Cellulophaga algicola DSM 14237: one gene and its partner. The protein of the gene in region 1 interacts with the protein of each later gene in a pairwise test. Links are inferred from orthologs where the notes say so. Each region holds a gene or a part of one and is shown in the gene's direction. Other genes may lie near its edges.

Evidence for each region.
Region 2: the proteins of CELAL_RS17175 (region 1) and epsC interact in binary tests that used the Escherichia coli proteins (3 or more experiments, as listed by UniProt). The link is inferred for Cellulophaga algicola DSM 14237 from one-to-one orthologs.

The regions. Positions count from the first base shown.
Region 1 is NC_014934.1:3,923,130-3,939,506, forward strand. The notes cover bases 7,695-10,578. They hold CELAL_RS17175 (PLP-dependent cysteine synthase family protein), read left to right. Parts: upstream 7,695-8,558; coding sequence 8,559-9,599; downstream 9,600-10,578. Other genes in these bases: CELAL_RS17170 (S9 family peptidase), read left to right, coding at 7,695-8,469; CELAL_RS17180 (aminotransferase class I/II-fold pyridoxal phosphate-dependent enzyme), read left to right, coding at 9,723-10,578. Outside these bases: CELAL_RS17140 (zinc-dependent metalloprotease), read left to right, coding at 1-2,304; CELAL_RS17145 (threonine aldolase family protein), read left to right, coding at 2,393-3,415; CELAL_RS17150 (YegP family protein), read right to left, coding at 3,417-3,737; CELAL_RS17155 (OmpA family protein), read left to right, coding at 3,954-5,054; CELAL_RS17160 (thioredoxin family protein), read right to left, coding at 5,474-5,926; CELAL_RS17165 (YbaB/EbfC family nucleoid-associated protein), read right to left, coding at 5,941-6,267; more of CELAL_RS17170, read left to right, coding at 6,331-7,694; more of CELAL_RS17180, read left to right, coding at 10,579-10,982; CELAL_RS17185 (hypothetical protein), read right to left, coding at 11,063-12,181; CELAL_RS17190 (transporter), read right to left, coding at 12,285-13,340; CELAL_RS17195 (DUF4834 family protein), read left to right, coding at 13,453-13,719; CELAL_RS17200 (YfhO family protein), read left to right, coding at 13,819-16,251; CELAL_RS17205 (glycosyltransferase family 4 protein), read left to right, coding at 16,251-16,377.
Region 2 is NC_014934.1:4,713,301-4,729,553, forward strand. Bases 8,570-11,329 are described here. They hold epsC (serine O-acetyltransferase EpsC), read left to right. Parts: upstream 8,570-9,432; coding sequence 9,433-10,227; downstream 10,228-11,329. Other genes in these bases: CELAL_RS20490 (hypothetical protein), read left to right, coding at 8,570-8,664; CELAL_RS20495 (DUF2461 domain-containing protein), read right to left, coding at 8,656-9,336; cysM (cysteine synthase CysM), read left to right, coding at 10,217-11,101; corA (magnesium/cobalt transporter CorA), read right to left, coding at 11,109-11,329. Outside these bases: CELAL_RS20460 (sulfatase-like hydrolase/transferase), read right to left, coding at 1-1,526; CELAL_RS20465 (glycosyltransferase family 2 protein), read right to left, coding at 1,529-2,959; CELAL_RS20470 (HEAT repeat domain-containing protein), read right to left, coding at 2,952-5,024; CELAL_RS20475 (response regulator), read right to left, coding at 5,037-5,408; CELAL_RS20480 (ATP-binding protein), read right to left, coding at 5,410-7,185; CELAL_RS20485 (acyl-CoA thioesterase), read right to left, coding at 7,612-8,007; more of CELAL_RS20490, read left to right, coding at 8,257-8,569; more of corA, read right to left, coding at 11,330-12,200; tRNA pseudouridine(38-40) synthase TruA, read right to left, coding at 12,229-13,023; CELAL_RS20520 (M16 family metallopeptidase), read right to left, coding at 13,221-14,612; CELAL_RS20525 (M16 family metallopeptidase), read right to left, coding at 14,647-15,981.

The DNA.
Region 1 (16,377 bases):
TTTAATGGATTATTTGACTTCTTTTATGATGACCAAAATGATAAAGTCTATATCGCTGTAAATGAATTAGATAAAGAATTTCTTTATGTGTACGCATTGAGTAATGGTATTGGTAGTAATGATATTGGTTTAGACCGTGGCCAATTAGGGAATGAACAAGTGGTCTATTTTAAAAAAGTAGGTAATAAATTATTACTTATTCAACCTAACTTAAAATATAGAGCTTTAACAGATAATGTTTTAGAGAAGAAGTCCGTAGCGCAAGCTTTTGCTACAGCTGTTTTGTTTGGATTTAAAATTGAAGAAGAAAAGAATGGGAGATATATAATTGATATAACCGACTTTCTAATGCAAGATACTCATGGTGTTGCAAACAGACTGCAACAAGCAAAACAAGGGTCTTTTAGTTTGGATACTTCTAAAAGTGCTTTTAATTTAGAACGTACTAAAGCCTTTCCTAAAAATATAGAATTAGATGTTATCTTAACCTTTAAAGGAGATGACAAAGGAGTAGAATTAAGATCTGTGGCTCCTAATCCTAGTTTAATCACTGTAGCTCAGCATCACTCTTTTGTTGAATTACCAGATGCTAATTTTAAGAAGAGGATATATGACCCTCGAAGTGGTTCGTATCCTTTTACTTATTATGATTATGCTACACCAATACAAGAATCTACTTTAAAACAATTTATTAGAAGACATCGGTTAGAAAAGAAAGACCCACAAGCTGCCATTAGTGAAGCTATTGTGCCTATTGTGTATTATTTAGATAATGGTACGCCTGAGCCTGTAAGAAGTGCTTTGCTTGAAGGAGGTAAATGGTGGAATCAAGCCTTTGAAGCAATTGGCTATAAAGATGCATTTCAATTAAAAATGTTACCTGCAGATGCAGATCCGTTAGATTCTCGGTATAATGTTATTCAATGGGTGCACCGCTCAACAAGAGGGTGGAGTTATGGGAGTAGTATTACAGACCCTAGGACGGGTGAAATAATTAAAGGCCATGTGAGCTTAGGTAGCTTGCGTATTAGACAAGATTTCTTAATAGCACAAGCCTTAATGGATAAACCCTTTGAAGAGCGTGATGATAATTATGAACCTATGCTAGAACTAGCTTTAGCAAGAATACGACAGCTCTCTGCGCATGAAATTGGTCATACCTTAGGATTTGCACATAATTTTGCGGCTAGTGCAAATAATAACGCATCAGTAATGGACTATCCTCACCCTCAATTTAGTATAAAACGTAGAAAAATTGATTTTTCCGAGGCGTATGCAAAAGGGATTGGAGCATGGGATAAAGTGACGGTGGCGTATTCGTATTCAGATTTTACAAAAGATAAGAATGAACATAAAGAATTAAATACAATCCTGAAAGATGCACAAGAAAAAGGTTTAAGATATATTACGGATCAAGATTCTAGACCAAAAGGTATTACAAATGGCTTGAGCCATTTATGGGATAATGGTGCTAATGCGAGTGAAGAGTTAGAAAAAGTATTAAAAGTTAGGGCCTTAGCTATTGATAATTTTTCTGTGGATAATATAAAAAGAGGAGAAACATATTCCACCTTAGAAGATGTTTTTGTGCCACTGTACTTTTTTCACAGATATCAAGTAGAAGCTGCAGCAAAACAAATTGGAGGAATAGATTTTAACTATGCTCTTAAAGGAGACCAACAAATGGTAGTAGAAACCTTAGATAGTAAGATTCAGAAAGAGGCTTTAAAAATTGTGCTTAAAACTTTAGACGCAGAAGTTATAGCTATACCGAAAGAGAAGCTAAGTTTATTTCCTCCTAGAGCTTTTGGGAATTCAAGATCTAGAGAGTCTTTTAAAAGTAAAACAGGTATTGCTTTTGATCCTATTTCTGCAGCAGAAACTGCAGCAGATCTTACTCTAGAGTTTCTTTTGCACCCAGAAAGAGCGTCGAAATTAATAGAACAAAAAAGTTTAGATGATAAAAATTTAGGGTTAGAAGACGTGTTAGGCCAAGTAATTAATGCTACTTTTAATACAACCAATAGCGATGCATATCTAACCGAAGTTCAAAAAGCAATTAACTACCGTGTTTTGTATTATTTGATGAATTTAGCTGCTAATCATGAAGTTCATGGCCAAGTAAATGCTATTGCACGTTTAAAATTGAATGATCTGAAACGTAGATATGAGAAAGGTTCTGATGCTTTTTCTTTTGAAATAGCGAATAGGATTATACAATTTCAAGAACATCCAGAAATATTCAAGGGTATACCGGTAGCAGAAATCCCTGACGGTTCTCCTATTGGAATGGCTTGTTATTAAATAGGTATTAAAAGAAAGAAGCTTTTAAATTCAAGAAATTGACTTTAATGCGATAAGTTTAATGCATCAATCTACTATTATATAATAAATGAAAATAAATTTAATTAGTGATACAGTAACAAAGCCAACTCCAGGAATGCTAAAAGCGATGTTTGCAGCAGAGGTGGGAGATGATGTATTTAAAGAAGACCCATCGGTAAACGCTTTAGAGAAAAAAGTAGCAGAGTTGTTTCATAAAGACGTTGCGTTATTTTTTCCTAGCGGAACTATGGCGAACCAAGCAGCTATAAAATTACATACGCAACCAGCAGATCAATTAATCTGTGATAAATATGCTCATGTTTATAATTATGAAGGAGGCGGAATAAGTTTTAATAGTGGTGTTTCTTGCAAATTAGTGGATGGAGAAAGAGGAATGATGACAGCCAAACAGGTTGAAGAAGCTATAAACCCACCAGATTTTTACCACAGTCCTTTAACCACTTTAGTAAGTATAGAGAATACTACCAATAAAGGGGGTGGCGCTTGTTGGGATTTTGAAGAGCTTAAAAAAATACAAACGGTTTGTAAGTCAAATCGTTTAGGATACCATTTAGATGGCGCACGCTTATGGAACGCTATGCTGGCTAAAAATGAAACACCACAACAATACGGTGAGCTCTTTGACACCATAAGTGTTTGCTTCAGTAAAGGGCTTGGTTGTCCTGTAGGTTCTGTATTAGTAGGAAACAAAGAAATAATGCAAAAAGCAATCCGGGTTCGTAAGATTTTGGGAGGAGGTATGCGTCAGGCTGGATATTTGGCAGCGGCTGCATCGTATGCTTTAGAGCATCATGTAGATAGATTGGCTGAAGATCATAATAAAGCCCAAGAAATCGGGAAGGTATTGCGGCAACTACTATTTATCAAGAAGGTAGAACCTATTGAAACCAATATTATTATATTTGAAATTAACGAAACACTAGTAAGTACAGAAAATTTCTTAGAAAAATTGGCAGCAAATAATGTATTTATAATAGGTATGGGCCAAGGTAAATTAAGAATCGTAACCCATTTAGATTATACAGATGAAATGCATGTGGCATTTTTATCCATCTTAAAAAAAATATAGTTTACGGTTTTGAAGTGGTATTAGGGGCTACGATGTTTCTAAGGTTCTTAATACCATTTTCCATTCCGGCCTCTGAGGTGTATAATATAGAATTTCCTACAACTTTGCCTTGGTCATCCTTTAGCATAAATAAAAACTCGCCTTTATAGTTTGTCTTTCGTTCAAATAACAATGGTTTGGTAACTAATATATTTAAGGTTGCTGCAACCTGCTCTAAATCATTCTTGTTAGTGTAGGGAATACTTTCTAGTAGCGTATTCCCATTAGTACTTTCCAATTTAAACGCGTGATTACCAGATTTATCGGTGAAATATTTAATCATATCCTATCCTTTTTTCCTCAAAATACGAAAAAAACAGTAAAATACTAAGCTTTATTTTGTAGGAAAATACAGTAATTTATGTTTAGTAGTGCGTTTTGGCGATAAAATGTGTATTTTGACGATAAATTCCTTTTAGTTTTCTTTAACAAATAGATTTTGATTCAAAGAGAATATATTTGCAGTACTAAATATTAACATAACAAAACACATTTTAAAATGAGAAAAATTTTATTTTTATTGTCAGTTTTTACTGCATCTTTTTCGATGGCACAAGATTTACCTTCTAATCCAGAACCAGGTAAATGTTATGTACGTTGTACAACACCAGATGTTTACGTAAATGAAACGGTGACAATTACATTAAAGCCTGCTTATTCAGTTTTAAAAACTGTTCCAGCAACTTTTAAAACTGTAACAGAAAACGTAGAGATTAAATCCTCTGGAAAAAAATTAACGGTTGTTCCTGAAAAATGGGGTACAGAAACAATCAGTTATACTTCTAAGCAAGGTGGTAATACCTTAAGTATTTCTCCTGCATCTTTTACAACAGGATCTGAAACAATTGAAATTAAGCCAGCTTACGCACAATGGGAACTTGGTGCTGCTGCTCCTGATTGTTCTTCTGGTAATCCTGATGATTGTAGATATTGGTGTTACAAAGGATATCCTGCAGAATTTACTACGGTATCTACTACAGTATTGTCTACACCTGCCAGTGTTAGTAAAACACCAATAGGATCAAAAGATGCTAGCTATACTAAAAGAGTTCTTTTAGAGCAAGCAAAAGTAATTGAAGAAATTATTCCTGCGGAATATAAAAACATTACGAAAACAATTATTGATAAAGATGCTTATACCGTAGAAGAAACTATTCCTGCAGTAACAAAAACTGTTTCTAAAGAAGTTTTAAAGGAAAAAGGTGGTTTAACAAGCTGGAAAGAAGTTGAATGTTCTTTAGTAGAATACCAAGCTTTACCAATAAACTGGAATTCTGGAAGCGCTACTTTAACTTCTGAAGCTAAAAGTATTATAGATAACAGATTAATGCCTGTATTAGCTCAAAATCCTGGAGTTAAAGTTGAATTAGCTTCTCATACAGATTCTCAAGGAGCTTCTTCTTCTAATCAAGATCTTTCTGAAAGAAGAGCAAAAGCTGTTGCAGATTACCTTATCTCTAAAGGAGTTAATTCAAGTCTTTTAGTTGCTAATGGATACGGCGAAACTAAATTATTAAATAGATGTAAAGATGGTGTTTCTTGTACTGCAAGAGAGCACGCTGCAAACAGAAGAACTCAGTTTAGATTAATCAATAACTAAGTTTTTACTCATACTAATAAGTAAGTTACTAAAAGCCCTCTGTTCTCAGGGGGCTTTTTTAGTAGCTATATGTTTGCGCTGACCTTTAGAAATTAAACGAGTACTGTTAGTGATTAAAATAATGGGCCTCTCCCTTAGTTTTCTTTGATAGTTTTAAGGTAAGTGGAGCAATGTAATTCTTTTAAGCTCTAGTATTTAGGTGTATTAGTCCTATAGCTAATGGTAATTTAATGATTACTATTTAAGTTTTATGCGAATAAAGAAGAGAAGTATTAGTTTTTTAGGGCTAGTAGGTTTTACTTGTAAGTACAAAGGAGCACTTATAAGTAATCTAATAGAACCTATATAAATGGTAAAAGCCGCATTTTAGATTTCTAAAATGCGGCTTTTACAGGTTTTTTAGTTATTGAATACCTACTTTATTTATAGTATTTATCTAAAAATTTAGTGTGGTACTGTATTTCACCATTCATGCTATATCCTGACATAGCGCCTAATTCCTTTCCGTTTTCATTAATAACCTTTAGCATAGGAACACTTCCTCTTTTGTTATATTTAGAGGCTAATTCTTTATTTTGGGCTAATTGATCTGCACTCAATAAATCTCTATTTCTAGGGATATCTACATATAATAAAATATATTCTTTAGCATATTCATCAAAAGAAGGAGTTTCAAAAAAGTCTTTCTTCAAGGCGATACATGGTGGGCACCAATCACTACCTGTAAAAAAGACAAGTATATTTTTATCTTCTTTTTCTGCTTTTTTAACAGCCGTTTTGTAATCTGTAAGCCAATTTGTTTTTTTCTCTTTTAAATCCCCTTGAGCACAAAGTAGTACAGGGAATAAAAGCGCAATCAGTAACTTCTTCATTGGTTTATGTTTAATTATTTAAATAACGAATCCATTCCAGGAATATTGGGCATTCCGTCTTTCGCAACGGCAGAAAGTTCTGCTTCATTTACATTGGTAGCTTTTTCAATAGCTTTATTTAGTACTAGTATAAGGTAATCTTCCAGTTGTTCCTTGTCGGCTAATAATTCGTCATCAATAGAAATTTCTTTAATAACCCTATTCGCATTTAAGGTAACCTTAAGTTTTCCATCAGAAGATTTTTCATCTACTAGTATAGTATGCATTCTTTCTTTGGCCACTTTAATTTTTTCTTGGGTTTCTTTTAGCTTACCCATCATGCCCATCATATCTCCAAACATAGTCGTTGTATTAGTATTTAATCTTCAAAAGTAATAAATTGTGGTGTTAAATTTTTCCATACGATGAGATGTACCCTAAAAAAAGCGTTTATTTTTCTTTTAAGTATTAGTTTTGCTGCTTCTTGTAAAAGTGATAAAAAAATTATGTCTCAAAATACCGTACCTGTTGCAAAAAAGATGCCGAAATCATTAGAGATTCACGGAGATACACGAATTGATAATTATTATTGGTTAAATGATAGAGAAGATAAGGAGGTTATTGATTATTTAAATGAAGAAAAAGCCTACTATGAAAAAATGATGGCGCATACGGTTTCTTTTCAGAATTCTTTGTTTGACGAAATGAAATCTAGAATAAAAGAAGATGATTCTTCTGTACCTTACAAGCAAAATGGATATTGGTATTCAACCCGTTATGAAATAGGAAAAGAATATCCTATTTATTCTAGAAAGACAGATACTAACAATGCGGAAGCGATAGAATTGTTTGATTGCAATGTTATGGCAGAAGGTTTAGACTATTTTAAATTGGGTGGTATTGCGGTTAGTCCTAATAATGAATTAGCAGTTTTTGGAGTTGATGATGTGTCTAGAAGAGAATACACTTTAAAGATTAAAAACTTAAATACAGGAGAAATCTATGATGATGTCATTGAAAAAACTACAGGAGGGGCGGTTTGGGCAAATGACAATAAAACGTTTTTCTATTCTAAGAAAGATCCGATAACCTTACGCTCTGATAAAATTTATAAGCATGTTTTAGGTACACCAACTGTCGATGATGTAATGGTTTACCATGAAGAAGATGAAACTTACGACTGTTTTGTCTATAAAACAAAATCAAAAAAATATATTATTATTGGATCAACAAGTACGCTTACTTCAGAATATAGGTATATAAAATCTGACGCTCCGAATAGTGATTTTACTATTTTTTCTAAAAGAGAACGGGGAGTTGAATATTCATTAGCACATTATAAAGATGATTTTTATATTCTGACGAATAAAGATGACGCAACGAATTTCAAATTAATGAAAACGTCGGATACTAAGACCAGCTCAGAAAATTGGGAAGATTTTATTGCACACAGGAGTGATGTGCTTTTAGAAGATATTGAAATATTTAAAGAATTTTATGTAATTTCTGAACGAGAAAACGGATTAGCTAAAATAAAGATTGTTCGTTGGGATTCTGAAGAGAGTTATTTTTTACCCTTTAATGATGAAACCTATACTGCGTATGTAAGTACTAATCCAGATTTTGATACAGAAATACTTCGGTATGGGTATAATTCACTTACCACGCCAAGTTCTGTTATCGATTTTAACATGAAGACTAAAGAAAAGGATGTTAAAAAAGAACAAGAAGTATTAGGAGGTAAATTTCAAAAAGAAAATTACACCTCAGAAAGAATTTGGGCAACAGCAAGAGACGGTGTAAAAATACCAATGTCTGTTGTTTATCATAAAGACACTAAGCTAGATGGCTCTAGTCCTTTACTACAATATGGCTATGGTTCTTATGGGTATACCTTAGATCCAAATTTCTCTACGGTTAGATTAAGTTTATTAGACCGTGGCTTTATTTATGTGATAGCGCATGTTCGTGGAAGCGAATATTTAGGAAGGCAATGGTATGATGAGGGTAAACTTTTAAAAAAACAAAATTCATTTACAGATTTTATAGATTGTTCTAAGTTCTTAATAGCAAACCAATACACCAGTCCAGAACATTTATACGCAGAAGGCGGTTCTGCAGGTGGCTTACTTATGGGAGGAATCGTTAATATGGAACCAAATTTGTATCATGGCGTTATTGCTGCAGTACCTTTTGTAGATGTTGTAACTACAATGTTAGATGATACCATACCTTTAACGACAGGGGAGTATGATGAATGGGGTAATCCAAATGAAAAGGAATATTATGACTATATGAAATCCTATTCTCCTTATGATAATGTACAAGAAATAAAATATCCAAATATGCTGATCACTACGGGGTTGCACGATTCTCAAGTGCAATATTGGGAACCAGCAAAATGGGTAGCTAAATTAAGAGATATGAAAAAAGATACTAATGTATTACTTTTTGATATTAATATGGATGCGGGTCATGGAGGTGCATCTGGACGGTTTGAAGCCTTAAAAGAAGTTGCTAAAGAATACGCTTTTTTAATTGATTTGGAAAAGAAAATCGATTAATGAAAAAAATTCAATAAATTTGTAGCTTATTGTTATGTATATATCATAAAAAACAACCTGACAATAGTTGTATAACTTAGATCCAACAAATGGAAAATAAGATAAACGCTCATAATAACGTTTTGGAACTAATAGGTAACACACCTTTAGTTAAATTAAATAGAGTAGCAGAATCATTTACTGGTAATTTTTACGCTAAAGTAGAAGCTTTTAACCCAGGCCACTCCTCAAAAGATAGAATTGCTAACTTCATTATAGAAGAAGCAGAACATAAAGGTTTACTTAAGCCTGGTAGTACAATCATTGAAACAACCTCTGGTAATACGGGTTTTAGTATTGCAATGGTTAGTATTATAAAAGGCTATAAATGTATCTTAGCGGTTAGTTCAAAATCTTCACTAGATAAAATAGACATGTTACGCTCTATGGGGGCTGAGGTTTATGTTTGTCCTGCACATGTAGCTCCTGAAGATCCTAGATCTTATTATCAGGTAGCGAAACGTTTACACGAAGAAACTAAAGATAGTATTTACATTAATCAGTATTTCAACAAATTAAATACGGAAGCGCATTACAGGTCTACCGGTCCAGAAATTTGGAAGCAAACAAACGGGCAGATTACGCATTTAGTAGCATGTAGTGGTACTGGAGGAACAATCTCTGGAACAGCAGCCTATTTAAAAGAACAGAATCCTAATGTTAAAATTATAGCTGTGGATGCTTATGGTTCTGTTTTAAAGAAATACCACGAGACAAGAGAATTTGATAGTAAAGAAATTTACCCATACCGAATTGAAGGTTTAGGTAAAAATTTAATTCCAGATTCTATTGACTTTGATGTAATTGATAAGTTTATAAAAGTAACTGATGAAGAGAGTGCACATTCTGCACGTGAAATATCTAGAAAAGAAGGTATGTTTGTTGGGTATACCAGTGGTGCAGCTTTACAGGCCATTAAACAATTAGATGCTGAAGGTGAGTTTGATGAAAATAGTAATGTAGTGGTTATTTTTCCTGATCATGGCTCTCGTTATATGAGTAAAGTATATAGTGATAAATGGATGGCTGATCAAGGTTTTTCAAATGCAATATCTACAGATAAGATACCAGAAGTACAGTATATAAAATAAGATAATTTAATAATATTAATTTAAAGCAATGGTTCATTTGAATCATTGCTTTTTTTTGTATCTATATTTTATGAAAACATACTAAAAATCTTTACTTTTGCGGTAAATTCAATTTAATTTAGAATGAGAGATTTATTTGAAAGAATAATCGAGAATAAAGGACCATTAGGGAAATGGGCATCGCAAGCTGAAGGTTATTTTGTATTCCCAAAACTTGAAGGACCTATCTCTAATCGTATGAAATTCCGAGGAAAGGAAGTTCTAACGTGGAGCATTAACGATTATTTAGGTCTTGCTAATTTACCGGAAATTAAAAAAGTTGACGGAGAAACAGCAGCAGAATATGGAGCTGCATACCCTATGGGTGCGCGTATGATGAGTGGTCATACCGATTTTCATGAACAATTAGAGCAAGAACTAGCTACTTTCGTTAGCAAGGAAACCGCTTATCTTTTAAACTTCGGATACCAAGGTATCATGTCTGCTATAGACGCGTTGGTTGGTAAAGATGATATTATTGTTTACGATGTAGATTCTCATGCTTGTATAATAGATGGTGTTCGTTTACATATGGGTAAGCGTTTCACTTTTAAGCATAATGATATTGAGAGCTTAGAGAAAAATCTTGAACGTGCCGTTAAAATGGCAGACCAAACAGGTGGCGGTATCCTTGTGATTACTGAAGGTGTTTTTGGTATGCGTGGTGAACAAGGTAGGTTAAAAGAGATTGTCGCTTTAAAAGAAAAATACAATTTTAGACTACTTGTAGATGACGCACATGGTTTTGGTACCTTAGGTAAAACTGGTGCTGGAGCAGGTGAGGAGCAAGGTGTTCAAGACGGAATTGATGTTTATTTTGCAACTTTCGCAAAATCTATGGCCGGTATCGGTGCATTTTTAGCTGCTGATAAAGGAATTATAGATTATTTAAAATACAACTTGCGTTCTCAAATGTTTGCGAAGTCATTACCTATGATTTACGTGAAAGGAGCATTAAAACGTTTAGATATGTTACGTACGATGCCACAACTTAAAAATAAGTTATGGGAAAACGTAAATGCATTGCAAGGCGGACTTAAAGAACGTGGTTTTGATATTGGAACAACAACAAGTTGTGTAACTCCTGTATATTTAAACGGAAGTATTCCTGAGGCAATGGCTTTAGTAAAAGATTTACGTGAGAATCATGGTATCTTTTGTTCTATCGTTGTGTATCCAGTAATTCCAAAAGGATTAATATTACTTCGTATGATTCCTACAGCGACCCATACTTTAGAGGATGTTGCAGTTACTTTAGAGGCTTTCTCTGCAATTAGAGAGCGTTTAGAGAACGGAACTTACAAAAGACTTTCTGCTGCCGTAGCTGCCGCTATGGGTGAGTAAGAAGGACTACTATAACATATAAAAATCCCGAGTGTAATTTAATTACATCTCGGGATTTTTTTTATTCTATAACCAAAAGCTTATAAATTTTTTCGGTACGTTCTTCTGCGTTTATAAATTTCAGGATCAAAATTTTTCCATAATTGTTTTATGGCAATATTTTCTTCTAACTCAGGTGTTCGTACACAGCTTAGAATACCTCTAGCAGTAAAAGTTTCATAATATTCATTAAATATAATAGCAGTAACACCTTTGTTTTGGTAGTCAGGATGCACACCTATTAAATAAAAGATGACCTCTTTACTTTGTTTTTTTGCTTTTAGTAAATGAAAAATACCTGTTGGAAATAATTTTCCTTTAGATTTTTGTAGTGCTTCCGAAAATGAAGGCATTACAATGCTAAACGCAACAAGTTTATCATCCTTATCTACTACAAATTTTATATATTCAGGATTAATAAAGCTAATGTATTTTTTCTTAAAATAGGCTTTTTGTATTTCTGTAATGGGCACAAAAGAGGATAGTGAGGCGTAGGATTCATTAAATAAATCGAACATTTTATCAGCCATAGGCATTACATCCTTTGTTTTTGTGAAATTTATAGGGCGTAAATTGTATCGTTTTTTAATTAATTCATTTGCTTTCGCATAAAATTTAGGATCAGCATTAGCAAATGGAAATCTGTTTTCCATGTATTCCTTTTCTTTTGCGAAACCTAAGTTTTCGTAGTGGTTTACATAATAGGCGTGGTTGTACCAGGTAATCATAGTTCCAATTTCTTCAAAACCTTCCGTAAGTACACCTACTTTATCTAAGTTCGAAAAGCCAACGGGACCTTCCATGTACTCAAGGTTGTTCTTCTTTCCAATTTCTTTTACCTTTTCAATTAAGGCTTTGGAAACTTCAAGATCATCAATAAAATCAAACCAGCCAAAACGCATTTTAGAAACTTTCTGCTGTTTAATCTCAATCCAATTAACAATTGCGACTATGCGGCCTACTATTTCATTGCCCCTATAGGCAAGAAATAAAGTAGCGTCCGCGTCTTTAAAGGCAGGGTTTTTGTCTTTGTCAAAGGAGTCCATTTCATCGGCAATGATGGGAGGAACCCAATATGGAGAATCTTTATATAGGGTAAAAGGAAATTTTACAAACTTTTTAATATCTGCTTTTAACTTTACTTCTGAAACTGTAATCATCTGTGCTTTTTAGAAGTATCAATATTAGCACTATTTATCAACATCTTAAAGCAAGAAAGGAAGTTAATGTTTTATAATTTTCAATTTTAAAAAAAAGAGGTAACTAGAAATCAATAGCGCCATTCTCTCCTTTTTTCTTTTTCTTTTCTGCTTTCTTAAGTTTTTTAAATTGTTTTTTTGTTGGCCCCAAATCTACATCTTCTGCACCACCTTCTTTTTTAGACTCTTTGGCTTTCTTTTTCATGTCTTTTTTGCCAATCTGTCCATTTTCGCCTCCTTTTTGCTCGTCAATTGGTATAATCTTATCTTGGTGTTTGTCTAAGCGATAGGAAAGCCCAAGGGTGCCAAACATACGGGTAGGAGTGTCTTTAAAGCTTCCTCCGAAAGTAATGTCTGCTTGTAAATTTTTAGAGAATAAATGAGCAATACCTGTTCTGTATAAAGCATCTGCATAGCGATCGCTCTTAATTCCTTGTTGTTCTAAGAAAATACTCCATTTAGGGTTTCTAAAAGCATGAGTAAGAGATACAATATAACTCCATTCAGGAAATTCAGAACCAATTCTATCGTATGCAATGTTAGATATAAAAACAACTCTTGGAGAAATTTTACTTTGCGTAGCAAGCATTACACGTGGTGTAACAGTACCATCGCCAATATAATAGGGGTTATCCCCTAAATTAAACGTAGCCCCTGCATAAAGAGATACTGCAGGAAGTAAATTGCGCCATTGAAATTTATGGTTCGCTTTCCAGCTCATTAAATTTGGCTTATTGCGTTCTGGGTTTTTGAACGGATCATAGATCAAATATTTTAATCCCAATCTGTTTCTAGAAAAATCTGTTATGGATTGATCAGGAGAAGAATTAGAATAGGTAATCTCTTCTTTTTGATAAGTACCCTCATAAATAAGCTCTAATTTTTCAAATAAAAGACCATAGCGAAGGGCTAGTTCTGTACTTAAAATATTAGAATCAGAACTTAATAACACATGGTCTTGTTGTTCGTAACCAATACCAAACTCAGCCTGAATTACATTTTTGCCAACGGCATAAGCGCTAACAGATTGTCCAGGACGGTTAGAATTAATCACATCTGTGTATTGTGATGATGCTATTATGGAGTAAAGAAAAATAGTTATTAGTAGAAAATATTTCATGATATATAGTTCTGTGACGTACTGTATGCAACGGTTTTATTAATATTTTAAGATTTTCATCGCCATAATGCGGATTGATAATTGTATTTTTGATATTAATTATTTGAACAATATGGCTTTCTTAAAAACGATATTAATCATACTATTAGTATATTATTTATTTAAAATATTAATAAAATTATTTGCGCCTAAAATATTGGGTTATGCGGGTAAAAAAGCGGAACAACATTTCAGAGAAAAGTTTGAGGGTTTTAACACGCAACAGTCACCGCAAAATAACACCAAACAAGGTGATGTGATTATAGACGACAACACGATTAAAAAATCTAATTCTTCAAAAAAAGTTGGAGAATATATAGATTTTGAAGAAATTGATTAATTTTCCTTTTTTTAACCACCAATCAAAATATAGAAGAGAAGCTCGAGGATTTTAAGTCTTTGGTTTTAGCTATCTATTTTTTAGAAAACAGAATTATAAATGAAAAGTAATCTTAGGGCTTTTTTAATTCATTTTTTTGCTATTGCCATTTTTATTTTCGCAGCAATAGCTTTTTTCACACCAGTTTTACAAGGTAAAGTTATTTTTCAGTCAGATATTGCCCAGTATACGGGGATGGCTAAAGAGCAAACTGATTTTAAAGCGCAAACCGGGGAAGAACCTTATTGGACCAACAGTGCGTTTGGCGGAATGCCAACCTATCAACTAGGAGCACATTATCCCTATAATTTTGTGAAAAAGGTAGATTTAGCATTGCGCTTTTTACCACGTCCTGCAGATTATTTATTTCTATATCTATTAGGTTTTTATATCTTACTTTGTTGTTTGAAAGTAGATTACAGGCTAGCTGTTTTAGGCGCTCTGGCTTTTGGTTTTTCTACATATTTGATTATAATTTTGGGTGTAGGGCACAATGCAAAAGCACATGCTATTGCTTATTTACCAATGCTTTTAGGAGGTATTATTTTAGTTTTTCGAAAACAATATGTTTGGGGATTTATTTTAACAGCTATTGCTATGGCACTTGAAATAAATGCGAATCACTATCAAATGACCTATTATTTTATGCTTTTAGTTTTAATACTAGGCATTGTTTATTTAATAGCTGCTATCCGAAAGAAAGAATTGAAACATTTATTTACATCGGTAGGTGTTTTATTAATAGCCGTTTTGTTGGGTATTGCTACTAATGCAACTAGTTTAATGGCTACTAAGGAGTATGCTGATTGGAGTACACGAGGTAAAAGTAGTTTAACGATTAATCCTGATGGTTCTCCAAAAGAAGATACAGGAGGCCTAGGGAAAGAATATATTACACAATACAGTTATGGTATTACCGAATCTTTAAATCTATTTGTTCCTAGGCTTTTTGGAGGTTCAAATTCAGAAGATTTAGGAGAAGATTCTAATGCGTATGATTTTTTAATAGAACGAAATATCTCTCCTTCACAAGCCTTAGAGTTTAGTAAAGGAATGCCATTATATTGGGGAGATCAGCCAGGAACTTCAGCGCCAGCTTATATTGGCGCGATACTTTTCTTCTTATTTTTCTTAGGCTTATTTTTAGTAAAAACGAATAGTAAGTGGTGGCTATTAGGTGGGGTTATTATGTCTTTATTACTTTCTTGGGGAAAGAATTTTAGTTTCCTTACAGATTTTATGATAGATTATTTTCCATTATACGATAAGTTTAGGGCTGTTTCATCTATCCAAGTTATTCTTGAATTGTGTGTGCCAATCCTGGCAATACTAGCACTAAACGCATTAATGGACGCTAAAGTTGAAAAATCTAAAAAACTCAATGCCCTTAAAATCAGTTTTTTTATTAGTATTGGTGTAGGGATATTACTCCTGTTAACCAAAAGTCTATTCCATTTTGAAGGTGCTAGTGATCCGTATTTAGAAAAAAATTATGGGAATGAATTAATGACCATGATTCGTTTAGATAGAGAAGCAGTATATACCAATGATACGCTACGTTCTCTGTTGTTTGTCTTTCTAGCGGCTACTTTACTTTGGTTTTTTATTAAAGAGAAAATAAATAAAAATGTCTTTGTACTTGTTTTAGGCCTTCTGATTCTTTTTGATTTAGTGGGTGTAGCTAAGCGTTATGTTAACGATGATGATTTTGTACGTCAACGTGCAATGACTACGCCGTTTCCAAAAACAGAAGTAGATCAATTAATAAAGCAAGATGATGGGGTGTTTAGAGTGTACAACCCAGCAGAAGGTTTGAATGGGGCAAGCACGTCATACTACCATCAATCTATTGGTGGGTACCATGCTGCTAAGCCTGCAAAAATTCAAGATTTATTTGATTTTTATATTTATAAAGTTAATTTAAACGTGTTGAATATGCTTAATGTTAAGTATATCATTCAACAAGATGAAAATGGAAGTTTCCCTGCTCAAAATCCTGATGCTAATGGTAATGCGTGGTTTATTTCTACCTTAGAGAAAGTGAGCACAAGCTCAGAAGAAATTTTAGCACTAAAAGATTTAGATACCAAGAATAACGCCGTTATCAATAACGAGAACTATCCTGAGATTACGGAGTTCCAGTATAAAAAAGATTCCTTGGCTATACTAACATTAAAGTCATATCAACCCAATAAAATCTCTTATATTTCTGATAATGCAAATAAAGGTTTTGCGGTCTTTTCAGAAATGTATTATGAAAAAGGTTGGAATGCTTATATTGACGGACAGATAAAACCGCATATGTGTGTAGATTATGCTTTAAGAGGATTAGTTATACCTGCGGGTAAACACAATATTGTATTTAAGTTTGAGCCTGAAGTAATTAAAAAAGGCTCTACAATTGTGGTCTTAAGTTCGGGGTTACTAGCTTTACTAGTACTAGCGGCTATAGGTTTTACTTTTTCAAGACCTCGTAAAAAAGAAAAAGAATAATGAAGAAAGTTTTAATTATCACGTATTACTGGCCACCTGCAGGAGGGCCAGGCGTACAACGGTGGTTGAAATTTGTGAAGTACCTTAGAGATTTTAATATTGAACCCGTATTATTTATACCTAAAA
Region 2 (16,253 bases), 790 kb from region 1 along the record:
TTTAACAACGGACTATAAAATAACATGGGCACATGAAAGCGACTCAAAGTATTGTTCTGAGGAATAGGGACCAAACGATGATCACCAGTAATCACAAAAATTGTATTGCTATAAGAGGGTTTCTTTTTGTAAGCAAGCATAAAATCTCGGAGTGCTTCATCTCCATAAAGCAAGCAACTAAAAATAGCCTTATTTTTCGCTATCAATTTACGCGTACGCTTTTCATAGCGGTTAGAAGTTTCTAGAATAGCCGCTACTTTAGCATCATAAAAACCTTGATTTGGCAATAAAAAAGGCTCATGCGTAGTTAAGGTCATAAAAACATCTAACCTTGGAATACTATCTGGCCTATAAACAGCCATTGCTTTTTTGTACAGCTCCTTGTCAGGATAGCCCCAAGAAGCACCTGCAGCGTCTGTTGGTTGTAATTTATAGATTCGCTCGTACTTACTTCTATCAACTAGAACATCTATATTCTCACTTCTTAAAAATTGATCTAAATGATTAAAAGAGCTATTAGCCCCCATATAAAAATTAGTATGGTACCCATTGTTTTTTAAGACACTAAATAGAGTAACCTTATTGGGCATATCTTTCAGGTTCATGAATCCGTTTTTGCCAAACGGCAACGATCCTAATAGGGATGGAATTACCCCGAATGTTCTTCCTGTATTACTCAAAAAATGGTCAAAATAGAGTGATTCTTGCGTTAACTCATCAATAAATGGTGTAAAACCACCAAACTCAGCATCTATACCAACAAAATCTTCACCCAAACCTTCTACAATAATAAAAACAAAATTTGGTGCTTCTTCTTTAAGGTTAAAATATGTTCCTAAGACATCTTTATCTACATTTTCCTTGAGTAATGGAAATTCCGTTTTCGCTATATAATCGGTCTTATCTAAAGAAGTAGAAATTAAATTGTATGCTAGATATTGAGTCTTATTATCGTTTATAGGCTTTCGTTCTGTAAATAGCGTCATCAAAAACAAACTCATTAAAAATATAGTAAACGGAAACATTTTGCTGATATAGTGATAAAATGAACCTGTAAATTTAAAAAAGGTATAAAAAGTAAAGATTAAGACCGCAAAAATACCTGCAACATACATCCCAAAAATGTCTGATTTAAAAATGATATTCAAAATACTTTGAATTGAATACCCCAATATATCTGAACCTAAAGGAACATAAGCAACGGTATAGTATCCTATTAGTAGTGTCTCAACACATAGAAGGAGAACTAAAATTGTAAAAATAAATTTAATTCCTAGCCGAGGTTTTACATGCTCTAATAAACGATATGGAAGTACAAAAATTAATGCAATTAATGAACTAAAACCTATATGATGGATTAAAGCAAGAAAAAAACTCACTCCAAAAATTTGATCTGTAACCCCTTTACCATAAAGTGTAACATACTGATAAACACAAAGTAACACAAGGCAAAACAGATATGCTAGAATTAACCTAGTATACCCCCTTAATGTCGCTTTGCGAAGTATGTTTACCTTAACCTCCATACCTATGCCGTTTTTGCAAATCCTTTACGCGTTATTGTTCCCCAACCCGACTTAATTTTAAATAGTTTTTTATAATTTCCTCGTACTGCTGCAAAGACAACAATAGGATGAAAAACAAAAGGTTCAATAAGTGCACATCCCATCAAGATCAAAATATCTTTCACTTTTTTATATTCATTATAAGAGTATACTTCCCAAAGAATAGCATAGAAACTAAACATGATGGAATACATATAAATCATTGTAGTAATCGCTATAAAAAAAGGAACATTTAATATACCCAAATAGTAAAATAAAATGATGGAGAAAAACCCAAAAAATTCTAACAAAGGTGCTAACCATTCATAAAAAAACCAGTACGGATAACTTATCATTCCTAATCTACCATACTTAGGATTAAAGAACATATCTCTATGTTTGTAGAGGGTTTCAAAATTACCTCTAGACCACCGATCTCGTTGGTTTACTAATATTTTTCTACTTTCAGGAACTTCTGTCCAACATAAAGCATCGGGAATATATTCAATCGTATGTGGTAATTTATTTTCTACCATATACCTTCGCATACGAAAAACAATTTCCATATCTTCTCCTACAGTATGAGTATCATAACCACCACATGCCAATGCTATTTCACGATCAAAAAAACCAAAAGCACCTGAAATAATTAAAAGGCTATCCATACGACCAAAAGCCATTCTCCCTAATAAAAAAGATCTCGTATATTCTAAAAGTTGAAATCTTGCTAACCAATTTTTTGGTAATCGAATTTCTTCTAATGCTCCTCCATTAATAACACAAGAATTAGCAACGCGAATAACACCCCCTACTGCAATAACTCTCTTCTCTGAGCGCTGATAAAAAGATTTAACAACATGTAGCAAAGCATCTGGAAGCAATAAGCAATCTACATCTATACAACCAATATATTGATTTTCAGAAAGCTGCATTCCTGTATTTAATGCATCAGATTTTCCTCCATTTTCTTTATCTATTACAGTAAGTTTAGAGAAGGATTGTTGCGTAGATTTATATATTCCTCGTATAGGTTTAGACTTCCAATTTGGATCTATAGGCCTATTGATTTTTATTAAATCATAGGCATCTATCATTTTTTGTAAGGTATCATCCTTGCTCCCATCATTGACTACCATAACCTCGTAGTTGACATATTTTAAGGACAAAAGTGATCTAATATTTTCTACGATAGTCATACCCTCATTGAATGCGGGCGCTACTATTGTAAGGCTTGGCGCTAACGGAGAAGCCATAACCTTTGATAAATCTCCAAAACTATTCTTATTTTTATAATGTAACGAACCTCTCGTAGATAAATACCCCATCACGGTAAAAAGGGTAAATAGCACGCTTGTAAACACAAAAAAAACAATGTTTATATACTCTAAAATGATATTTAAAAAACCGCTATCCATGCAGTTTATCTATTACAGTGGCAGGAAAATCTAATAATTGCTGAAAAAATCCTTGCTCCTCCTTAGTCAATGCTTGCTCGTGTTTTATAAGCTTAGCCTCCTCAATAACGGCAACGTTATCCCGAAGTTCTTCTGAGGTTAAATCGACTTCAAAATTTAAATCGAAAAGACCTAAGTTCTTTGATTCTTTGAAATCTTTCTCTTCTACTAAAAAACAATATTCTAAAGATTTTAAACCATCTACTACACCTAGATTACTAGATAGTTTTAATTCATTTTTATCTCCCTTGATTTCTACATTGCCATTAAGCGGTAAAGAAGAATTCTTTAAAACCTCATTAGGTACTTTTTTAACTAAATGTTCTATTTCAAGCTCCGCTTGTGCCAACATTAGCCTTTCATTGACTGCAGCTTTTATAAATGTAACTTTAGATTTGACTTCATTGTTAGGATAATTTTGTAAACTATTTAAAAACTCAATATCTTTTTCATCGGCCAATGTAATCATCTCATCTAACAGCAATAGTTTACATTCATCATCTGATTTCTCGAACAAGGATTTAAAAATACTTTGATAGCTTGCCGATAATTCCTTTGTAGCATTACAAACCTCAAAATTATCTTCCTCCGAAATAACAGAAATTGCCTCATCTTCATTACTTGTGAATTCTGTTACTGGATGCTCTATTGTCGTATTTATTTCTTCCTCAAACGGAAGATCTTGAAGATTAATAAGGGTAGCTTCCTCTTGGAGAAGCTGCTCTACCGCCGACTCTGAAAAATCTTCATCTACCAATTGCTCATTTAGCGGAGCTTCTTTAGGCACAAATTCTACCATAGCGGCATACATCCTATCTATAATATCTACTTGTGGCAATGTACCCTCAGAAATCTCTTGCGACTCTTGTAACTGTTCTGCCAGATTTTCATTATCCGCTGTAATTCGTGTAGTTGTATTAAAATTTAATGGTGGTTCTTCCGCGTCCTCATCAAATAATTCTATATCTTCTGTAGGGATTATATATTCTGGTTGAATAGCGTTTATAGCACTTAAGGCTTTACTTTTTACCGTGAAATTAGTTTCTTTATTCGCTACATCTAGCAAAAACAAAATCTCTTCTTTATCACCAAATTCGGCCAAGGTATCTAAAATTGCTAGCTTAATATTTGTCTTATTATGCCAAAAAGCAGCCTTTAAGGTTGGTTTTGCTTCTTCCATATAAAATTGCTTTATACAGTGAATAGCTTCTAACTTTATATTACTATTTCTATGACGAATCAAAGCTATTATAGAGCCTCTTGAATCATCTTGATCATAATGTTTTATAAGTCTTAATGAAAATAAAACAACATGCTTATTTTTAGAGGTAAGCCATTTGTAAAAACGTGGTGGTTTAAAATCTTCATAATTAGAAAGTACTTCTAAAATTTTTAACTGTTGCCATTCTGATATTTGATACACGGTAGTATCAAGGAAATAGGAAATACCTTTGCTATCTAGTGTTACTGAAGAAATTTCTGCCTGCTTACGGATTACCGATCTTTTATCATTTATAAAACCACTAATAAAGCTATAAGATTCTGCTACTTGCATTTGTGTTAACTCAAACATAGCTTGGGAAATTTTTTGCCATTTCCAACTTTTAAGCTTTTCAAAGGCACGAATTTCTAAGTTTAAATCTTTATATAATTTAAATAACTGTTTTCTGGTATCACCTGAAACATCTTTTTTAAGATCTAGCAGTATCTCTGTTAAAACCTTTTCATTTTCAGGATCTTTAATAAGCTCTCTTATTGCTACTTTTTTCTGAATATAACTTTTCTTTTCATCCTTAGATCCCTCTTGTTCTTGATAAAATAAAAACTCGCTCACCAATGGAGCTAGTATATTTTTACGCCTGTTAGTATCCGCTGATTTTTTTAAAAACTTATTTCTAAAAAAAAAGATAGCAATAAAATATACACCTGCAAGAATTACAAACAAAGCAGATAAATCCCACAAAATATCCGTATGGATCTTCGGGGTACTTATTAAATGAACTATTTTAAGTTGGGGGAACTTCAAATGTTTTTTTAATTAAATTCTTGCGAGCTCTTTTTTAAGCCTTAAGAGCAATTCGGCTGGACTTACAGGTTTTGCTAAAAAATCATTAGCACCCAATTTAAATGCACTCAACACATTTTCTTCATTTCCTGCAGAAGATAGAATGATAATTGGCACATCTAATTTCAATTCGTTTCGTACGTAATCTGTAATTTCCAAACCAGAGAAATAGGGCATCATAATATCTGATACTATTATATCTGGCCTTTCTGATTCTAGATACTTTTTTACACTTTTACCATCTGTACACACTTGGACCTCATAACCTGCCTTTTTTAAACGAAAGTTTAAAAGAGAAGCTAGAAGTTGGTCATCATCTGCCAAAAGCAATTTTATAGCACCCATATTAATTACTATTTTTATAGCTGATAATAATGGTATCTATTTCCTTTTCAAGGAGTGGATATTCTTTTACAAAACAATCAAATAGAAAGTTTAAATATTTAAAATCTTGGTCTTCTATACACACTTTATGCATTTGCTCCACAATACGCAAGAGCCCATCTGTTTTCATAATTTTTAATCCCGCTTTTATTTTATGCGTATTAAATTGTACTCCTTTAATATTGGAATGTTTTAGATCTAATTTTGTTTTGCCTATAAATTCAACAATATTTTGTTTAAATAATTGCACTAATTCTTCTAACATTTCTACATCACCTAAACAATCTTCTATAACGCCAAATAGATTGACATTACTAGGTTCTGTAAAATTGATTTTTGAAATTACTTGGGGGGATTTCATCTGTTCAATTCTGTTTAACTTATTCGTATTTGTTATAATTTTTTGTAATAAACCCCTTGCTTCAAAAGGCTTTAATAAATAATCATTAATGCCATTTATGGCACATAAATTTTTGTCTTTAATAGAAAAATCTGCTGTTAGTGCTATTATTGGCAAACTTTTAATTCGCTCATTTTTATGTTCGCGTATAACATTTGCAACCACATAACCACTCGTTACCGGCATACGCAGATCCATTAAAATAATATCTATCTTATAGTGTTCTAAAATTGCAATACCCTCATTTAAATCATCAGTAATAAAATTAGAACAACCCCAATTGTTAAGGCGGTTCTGAATTAGTTTTTGATTCATCGTATTATCTTCAAAAACAAGAATATTGAGTTTTTTTACCTGCTTTTCTTGTTTGAGAATTTCTTCATCTACTAATACATTAGAAACAAGATCTTTAGCTTGTCCTATTTGATATGGAAGCATAAAATTAAAAGTTGTTCCTACGCCTAACTCACTTTTAACCGAAATATGACCGTTTAAAGATTCTACAATATGCCTTACAATGCTCAACCCTAATCCGGTTCCTCCGTAATGCTTTTGCGTATCTTCTGATGCTTGATTGTAATAATCAAAAATAGAGGTCAATTTATCTTCTGCAATACCAATACCTGTATCTATTACTGAAAAGCTAAGTTCCACATTATCTTTATTTTTCTTCACCACGTCAATAACTAAATCAATGCTGCCTGCTTCTACAAATTTTATAGCATTACCTATAAGGTTTAAAAGTACTTGAGATAATTTTGAAGGATCTCCAATTAAGTTTTTTGGTATGCCGTCTGAAAAAGAAACATTAAATGCAACTTTAGGGTTCACAATAAGCGTTTGACATAAATAACAAACATCATTTACGATGTTATTAAAATTGAAGTCCACAGACTCAAAATAGGCTGTTCCTGATGTTAATTTAGAATAGTCTAAAAGTTCATTGATGAGATTTAACAATGTATTAGAAGCTCCTTTAATTGCTTGCACATGTGTGGTCTGCCCTTCTGTTAAAGTACTCTCTGACAATAATTCTGTAAAACCAATAATTCCATTAAGCGGAGTTCTAATTTCATGACTAACTCTAGCTATAAGTTGTTCATCATTTGATGTTGGAGCAGTTTTATTCGTCTTTTTAAAGGTTTTATTTAAAGATCTAACTTTTCTTGGCGTTTCTGAAGTGACTGTTTGCTCCGTTTTAGCTTCAATTTTTTCTTTAAAAGATTCGAAAGAATTTTTTAATCTAACAGCCTCATCTGAAGTGAGTTCTTCAAATGAAAAACTACTTAGTTTTGACTCTAAGTCCGATATATACGAAAGTAATTCGTTAGATTTCAAAATAATTAAGTTTAGGTTACTATTAAAATTTTTAGCGTAGATATATGCTTGGTTGTGAGCTTGCAGGTATCAGCTATACATTCTTTATAGTATAAAATTGCTGAAATAGTGCAGGTTACACAAGTAAATGTTATCTAGCAAACCAATACTGTTGTAAAAACCAATAAAGATGAGGTATGAATAAAAAAAGAGACGTAGTTTATCCTTAAAAGAACACCAATAAACGAGATCAAATTGGTTTTTGAGCATAAAAAAAATCAGACCTACTATAGTAAAAATCTGATTTTTAAACACTTAAGCTGTGGTAATTTAAGTACTATTACAATAAACAAAACCCAAGTACTACGGAAAAAACTATAAAGCTCTAAACTTTATAAGTAAACTATAAATTAAAGAAAACACAATAAACAACTAACAATCAGCTATTTACTCTTGTGCTGCTAATCTATCTTTTACATATTCTATTTTTGTTTTATTATGAGATAACGACTTACCGTCTTCTCCTAAATTAACCATAATTATATTGTCTACTGTTACAATAGTTTCATGCGTCATTTTATTACGTACCTCACAATTTAGAGTCAAGGAAGATTTTCCGAACTTCACTACTTCTATCCCTATCTCGATAATATCACCTTTCTCTGCAGTACTCATAAAATTGATTTCTGACATGTACTTAGTTACTACTTTCTTATTCTCTAACTGAATGATACTATATAATGCACATTCCTCGTCTATCCAAGCTAAAAGCTTTCCTCCAAACAATGTGTTATTCGCATTTAAGTCTTCTGGTTTAACCCATTTTCTTGTATGAAACCTCATAATTATATCTTTTTGATTGCAAAATTAATAAAGTATTCTAGGGTAGAATAATCTTAAATCGCAAAGTTTTGTTATTTTCCGAATCCTGAATTCTGGTTAGATAATTTTATACAAATTAATAATTTTCATACTAGATAATACTTAAATCCTTATTCACATAAACACTAATTGTTCATAAAACCGTTAAAAAGTAAATGTTTGATAAATACATACAAGTATTCTAATTCCTATCTTTAAAAAAAAATACTGATGAACGAAAGATCACACAGTGTCACAAAGATTAGACCCGAGATTGCTACAGCAAGAATTTCCGACGACATGAGTGTTGAGGAATATTTTCAAAATAAAACATTACGGCCTGTACTAAAACTCCAAAACCCTTTATTACTTGATGTTTTTAAAAATTATATAGCTAAACACAAGAACACCTATTACTCTCTTTCTCTTGAAAAGAGAGCTATTTATATTGAAAATGCGGTTCAAAAAGACATAAAATTTCGCAATTCCCTTAAAGGGATGATCATAGGTCAATTTACCGTTGAGGAATATCATGATTATATTCAAAATTCTTCCGCTTTAAACAAAAGAATGATGAACATGGTTGTAGAACGGTTAAAAAGTCAGATACAGTATTTTGAAAAAGAAGCTTTAATCTAAAAGAGACGTTCCGTTTAAGTCTGTCGTAAGAATATCACTCATTAAATCAAAATACGGGCGAATAGCAATAAATGAATTGGTAACATTCTTAATAAAGTCTGGCGATAAAATCTCTTTATCTGAAAATTTACGAACAAAAATAAATTGTTTCTTACGTATTAAGTCTATATTACTATGCGCTTTATCAAAACCTTTTGGCGCTGTTTTTAATTCATCACCTGTTATATCTCCCCAGATTTTTTTAAATGAAGACTCCCCTATTACAGCTCTAAACTCTGCTGCATCAAGTTCTAATTCCTTTCTAATTCTAAATAAATCTTCTTTATTTGGATCCCAAAATCCTGCGGCAATAAAACTATCTCCTGGTTTTATACGAATGTAGTACCCACCGCGTAATTTTGCACCTGTTCTAGAAAATGATCCTGCAAAATGTATTTTATAAGGTGTTTTATCTTTAGAAAAGCGAACATCGCGGTAAATTCTAAACATCTTTAACTTTTCTATTTCATCAGTACTCCTAAGTCCATCTAAAATACTACCATACAATTCTTTAACCTCTTTTTCATATGCTTTAAAAACAGTTTTATTTTCATCAAACCATTCTCTATTGTTGTTTTTTTCTAGTTTTTTTAGAAATTTTAAGACTTCATTTGTTAGTATTTCGTTTGCCATCCGACTTATTTTTATAACGAATTTAACAAGAAAGTTAACCAAATTAAGCAAGCGTCTTTTAAAATATTGGTTAATTTTGATATTCATTTTAGTATTATGGATTCAGAGTCGATTATCAGCAAGATAAATCAGCATAAAACACAACCTAACCTAAGGTTTAAGTTAAAAGAGAAGGTACAACTGTTTACAGACAAACTATTCTATACGCTTTTTGATATAGATACTCCTGTAGCAGAAAACCTAATAGTATTAGAACGTCTTTTTGACGAACTTGTGGAATTGGGCTGCTGGGAGATTGATAAGCCCTGTAAAAAGGTCTGGGAGAGTTATGTGGTAAAACTACCTGAAGTTCTAGAAAAACTTAATCTAGATGCACAGGCATTTGTTAACTGCGACCCGGCTTCTTCATCTATTGAAGAAGTTTATATGGCGTACCCTGGTTTTTATGCTATTGCTATATATAGATTAGCACATGAATTATATGTAGAAGGCTTTCCTTTAGTACCAAGATTAATGACTGAATATGCACACAGACAAACTGGTGTAGATATTAATCCCGGTGCACAAATAGGTAAATCCTTCTTTATAGATCATGGAACTGGAGTGGTTATTGGAGAAGCTGCTATTATTATGAATGATGTTAGAATCTATCAAGGTGTAACATTAGGTGGTTTATATGTTGCTAAAAGTTTACGTAAAACAAAAAGACATCCAACGATAGAAAATAACGTTACTATCTATGCAAATGCTACTATATTAGGAGGGAAAACTGTAATTGGTGCTAATAGTATCATTGGCGGAAATGCTTTTATTACTTCATCTGTACCGCCAAACTCCACCGTGTATCATAGTTCAGAAATTAAAATAAAAACAGCTCCAAATGTCTCATAGTATCATTGATTTAATAGGAAATACACCACTCGTAGAATCACGTGTAGTAAACACTAATCCTAACGTAAAGTTATATTTTAAATTAGAAGGGCAAAACCCTGGCGGAAGTGTTAAAGACAGAGCTGCATTAAATATGATTAAAAGTGCTCTTGATCGTGGAGACATTTCTACAAGCACAAAGCTAATTGAAGCTACTAGTGGTAATACTGGTATTGCCCTTGCTATGATTGCCAATATTTATGGATTAAGTATTGAATTAGTAATGCCTGAAAATGCTACGCTAGAACGTGTGCAAACGATGAGAGCATACGGAGCAACAGTAACGTTAACATCATCGAGTGTTGGTATTGAAGGTGCAAGAGATTATGCTGAAGATAAAGTAAAAAATGATGGCTTTGTGATGCTAAATCAATTTGGAAACGATGATAATTGGAAAGCACATTATAAATCTACTGGTCCAGAAATATGGGAAGATACCCATCATAAAGTAACTCATTTTGTTTCATCAATGGGTACCACTGGAACTATAATGGGTACTTCTACTTATTTAAAGGAACAAAATAAAGAGATTCAAATTGTAGGTGTGCAGCCTACTGACAATTCTAGCATTCCAGGCATTAGAAAATGGCCACAGGAATATTTACCTAAAATTTTCGATGCTTCAAAAGTTGATTCTGTTTTAGAAGTGAGTCAAGAAGAAGCTACGCAAATGACATTAAGGCTAGCTAAAGAAGAAGGTATTTTTGCAGGAATGAGTAGTGGCGGAGCCGCTGCCGCAGCCATACGATTAGCTAATACCTTAGAAAGTGGTGTAATTGTAAGTATTATCTGTGATAGAGGCGATCGTTATTTATCTTCTGGTTTGTTTGATTAATAACAAATTATAACCATTTTTTACGCTTAAAATAGATTAACATACCAAGAAACATAGCAACCATTATACCCCAAACTATTGGGTAACCATGTTTATAATGTAGTTCTGGCATGTTATCGAAATTCATACCATAAACGCCAGCAATAAATGTAAGCGGAATAAATATTGAGGCCATGATTGTTAATACTTTCATGACTTCATTCATTTTATTACTCATGTTACTCATATACATCTCCATTAAACTCATAGACATTTCTCTATAAATCTGAAGGCTTTCATTAATTTCAATACAATGATCTTGTACATCTCTTAAAAACAACTTAGTATCTTTTGTAATCAATGAACTTTCTGAATCCAACAGCCTACCTACTAACTCTTTAACAGGTGCTATCTGCCTCCTTACCTTAAGCACGTCTTTCTTTAGTTCTTGTATTCTATGTACAACATCATTAGTAGGATTGTCATATACTTCGTCCTCTAAAACTTCAATTCTATGATTAACATGTTCTAGGATTACAAAGTAATTATCTACTACAGCATCTAATAAGGCAAAGAATAAGTAATCTGATCCACGAGTCCGTATTCTTCCAGATTTTGTTTTAATCCGTTCTCGTAGCCCGTCAAACACATCATCTTTCAATTCTTGAAAAACAATTACAGAAGATTCCATTAAAATAAGCGCTAAATGCTCACTAACTATTTCTTGATTTTCATTTAGATATAACATTTTAAATACGCCAAAAATATAATTTTCATATTCATCTATTTTTGGTCGCTGTTGGGTATTAGCTATATCTTCTAAAACCAGTGGATTTATTTGGAACAACTTTCCTAATTGATCTATAAATAACTCATCACTAAGCCCTACAACATCAATCCAAGAGGTAAATGGTGACTTTTGATGGAAATCGATTTCATTTAATCCTATTTCTTCTTGAATATTAAATGTATTCTCATCATAATTAATCACAGACAATAGAGACTGCCCTCCTTCTCTTTGTCCAGTATAAGTTACTGTACCCGGAGCTTTCCCCATCGTTTTATGAAGCTTTGAAGGCTTTTTAGTTCTCAATTTAAACTTTGGTTTTTTTATGGCCATAAATGAATTTTAAAATAAAATTAGCTATTTAATCTAATTTATGAAAATCTACTTGATTCAAAATTAAGCCAGAACCCGGAGCTACAAAAGGTAATTGCATGTTATTCTCTTCTTTTAAAGAATTTAATACCTCTTCTTCTGATAGCTCTCCTTTTCCTACTTGTACCAAAACTCCCATCATCATTCTAATCTGATACCGCATAAAACCTTCTCCTTTTACATGAAAAGCATAGCTTTTTTCGGGAAAAAAATTAGCTTCAAGAATTTTATTTTCAATTATCCCACATGAATTAACTGTTCTAATAACCTTTGTATTCTCTTGAATTCTAGCCGTATATGATTTAAAATTGTGTGTTCCCTCAAAATACTTGGCCACAGTTTTCATTTTATCAAGATCTAAATTATCTAAAAAAGTAACCAGATAAGGCGCGCAAAATGGGTGACTTTTTTCACCAAATGAAAACAAGTAAATATATTCTTTTTCTTTACTATTTTGAATAATGTTAAAAGATTCATCAACCTCCGTCATACTTAAAATGCGTATATCTGGAGGTAGATTTTTATTAAACAATGCTAAAAAATCTTCAAGTACCTCTATTGGAGTATCGTCTAAATACAACTCAAAAGCCGCATCTAAAGCAGACACTTTAGCATCCGTTCTCCCAGCCCCTAAAATTTTAAACTTCTGATCAGGCAAAATAAATTTAAGTGTTTTCACCAACATTGCTTCTATCGTTTTTTGCCCTGGCTGTTTCTGCCAACCACTATATCTAAAACCTAAAAATTGAAGCTTAACAAGGTAATAATAACGTATTCTTTGCATGTAAAATTAAATCTAAAGTAAAAGTACTATTTATCTAAAACATAATGTAGACTTCTTTTATCTGTTTAGATTTATAGTGGACTAATTTAGCTCATATCAACCTATAAGGTATTAAAAAAAACCACCGTAATGTTACTTCACCAAAAATCCCATCAGTTTAAACTAATGGGATTTTTTTTATGAAAAACTACATTAAACTAATAACCGTCTGCAGTAATTTCAACCTGTTTTACAACTCCATACTTTTTAGCCATTTCTGCTATTTCGGATGCTTTTCCTATCAAGACAAATTGCAAGTTGTCTTTCGGAAAATAATTTTCAATTAACTTCTCTGCTTTCTCAACAGTTAAAGCATCTACTTGATCACTAAAGGTGTTGATATAAGCTTCATCAAAATTATATGTAAACATATCCGTTAGTAAGCCCGCTAAAGCGCTATTGGTCTCATAATTTGGAGGAAACTGGCCTTTTACATAGTTTTTAGCGGATAACAAAGTTTCTTTATCTAAACCTTTCTCGTGTAGCTTTTTGTATGTTTTTAAAGCTAAGTCTATGGTTTGCTCCGTGGTTTCATTAGCTGTAAACGTGCTAATAATAAAGGAACCTCCCAATTTATAATGAGAAAAAGTACTTCTAGCACCATAGGTAAGTCCAGAATTTACGCGTAGCTCATCATTTAACCAAGAAGTAAATCTACCTCCAAGAATAGTGTTTATAACTTCTAAGCCTACATAATCGGGATTATTTCTTGCAACTCCTGGTCCGCCAATATAAAATGTAGTTTCCGTTGCATTTTCTTTATTTACCACTAAAACGCGTGATTCATTATTTTTAGGAATTTCTGATAAATTCACAGCCGGAGAATTCTCAGAGTTCCATTTACCAAAAAGTGATTCTATGTCTCTTTTCATGGTTTTTGTATCAAAATCTCCGACTACAGCAATTGCCGATGTTTTAGGATCATACATTTCCTTGTAAAAAGCACTAATATCTTCTTTGGTGATTGTCTCTAAAGTAGCTTTAATACCTTCTTCAGGATTCCCATAAGGATGGTCTCCAAAAACAAATTTATTGTAATAATCACCCAAAACAGCTCTCGGACTTTCCTTTTTTTGGTCCATTTCAACCAACCTTCTACTCATCATTTTATCTAACTCGTCTTTTGGAAAAACAGGATTCAATAAAACGTCTTTAACTATTGCTAGTATTTCTTTTTGATCTTTCTTCATAAAAGAAGAAGATATGTAAGCATATTCCAAGGAAGCCCTTGTACTAATACTTGCTCCCAAAAATTCTACTTTTTCTTCAATTTGAGCTTTAGTATAGTTTTTACTCCCAAGAGTTAATGCTGTGGCTGTACTATTCGCAAGTCCGCTTTTAGTTTTCTTATCGAAAATAGCTCCCCCAGGGAAAACACCTGTCAATTGAATTAAAGGCACCTCGTGTTGTTCCATCAAATACACTGTTAGGCCATTTTTTAATTGAACCTTAGTATACTCCGGAAGCGTAAACTTCTCCTGAGCCACAATAGACGTTAGTAAAAAAAAGGCAAAAGCTGTAAAAAGGAATGTTTTAAAAGTATGTTTCATAATACGTAATTTCTTAAGTGAAAAAAGTGTTGCTTTATTTAGAAGCTCCATTAGTAACTGGTTCGTTATTTTGCAATACACCTACTGTTCTATTGCTTTTTACAAAATATTTTTTTGCCACTCTTTTAATATCTTCCACACTTACCTTTTCGTAAGCAGCAGGAGCTTCATACATTTTTTTATAATCCCCAAAATAAACTTCGTAACTCCCTAACGTATTACTTTTGCCATCAATAGTTTCTAGCGTTTCATAAAACTCCATTAATTTCTGATTCTTTACCTTTTGTAGTTCTTGTTCAGAAACACCATTTGCAATAACATCTTCTAAAACATTTAAAATACCTTTTTCTAAAGCATCTGCTGACACCTCTTGATTTGCTATTCCGTAAAAATAAAATAGATTAGGATCAAAACTCTCCGGCATATATGCAAATACGCTTGTTGCCATTTGAGTTTCATTAACCAATTTACTATACAACTTACTGCTCTTACCCTTGCTCAATATAGAACTTAAGACATCTAAAGCATAATGATCCTCATGCTGCGTTTCAGGCACATGATACGCAATAAGAACATTAGGAGTACTTACTTCCTTACGAACCATTACACGTTTTTCTCCACGTTGTACAGGTTCTACAGTATGTACTTTTCTTGGTTCTGGTTGTGCTTTAATTGGCTCTAAATATTGCTTTGCCATCTTTTCAACCTTTTCTAAGGTTACATCACCAGAAATAACTACCACCGCGTTATTAGGCGCATAATAGGTATCAAAATAGGCTTGCAAATCTTCAATGGTCCAGTTTTTTATATCGGATTCATAGCCGATTACAGACCAACGGTATGGATGCGCGGAAAAAGCAGACGCTTTAACTTCTTCACTTATGTTTCTAAAATTGGAATTTTCTAGACCTGTACTTCTTTCACTCAATACTACTCCGCGCTCACTTTCTACCATTTTAGGATCTAAAGCTAAATCTGCAATACGATCTGCTTCCAAATCAAAAATTGTCTCCATAGCGCTAGATGGGAACCAATCTGTATAAACAGTAACATCTTCCGATGTATAAGCGTTATTACTCCCCCCAGAGGCTTCCATTATTCTATCAAACATTTTTGGACCATATTTTTTTGAGCCATTGAACATCATATGCTCAAAGAAATGAGAAAGCCCTGTTATACCAGGGTATTCATTTCTAGAACCTACTTTCCAGAAAATATACATATTAGCATTTGGAATGCTATGATCTTCTAAAACCACAACCTTCATTCCATTTGTTAGCGTAAAGTTTTTTACGTCCTCTACTTTGCTTTGAGAATGCAGTGACATAGCAAGCTGCAAAAAAACTAAGGTTATTATTATATTTTTCATTTTCAAGTTATTTAGTTCCTCAAATATAATAATAGGAAAACCGGCAAAACTAAATTTTTAAAAAAACTATAATTTACTAAAACTGATAAATTGGTAGTTCAAGGATATTTTTACAACAGGTTTATAGGGCTTCTCAACATTAGCTGCAGTTCAACGATTAGTTTCAAATAAATAAAATCAAGAGTCGTTTTAAATTAAAGGGTCCCCCATGACCAAACAAACCTACTTATGCGCTTTATAATACGCCTTTTTCCCCCAAGGGTACTTGTGTT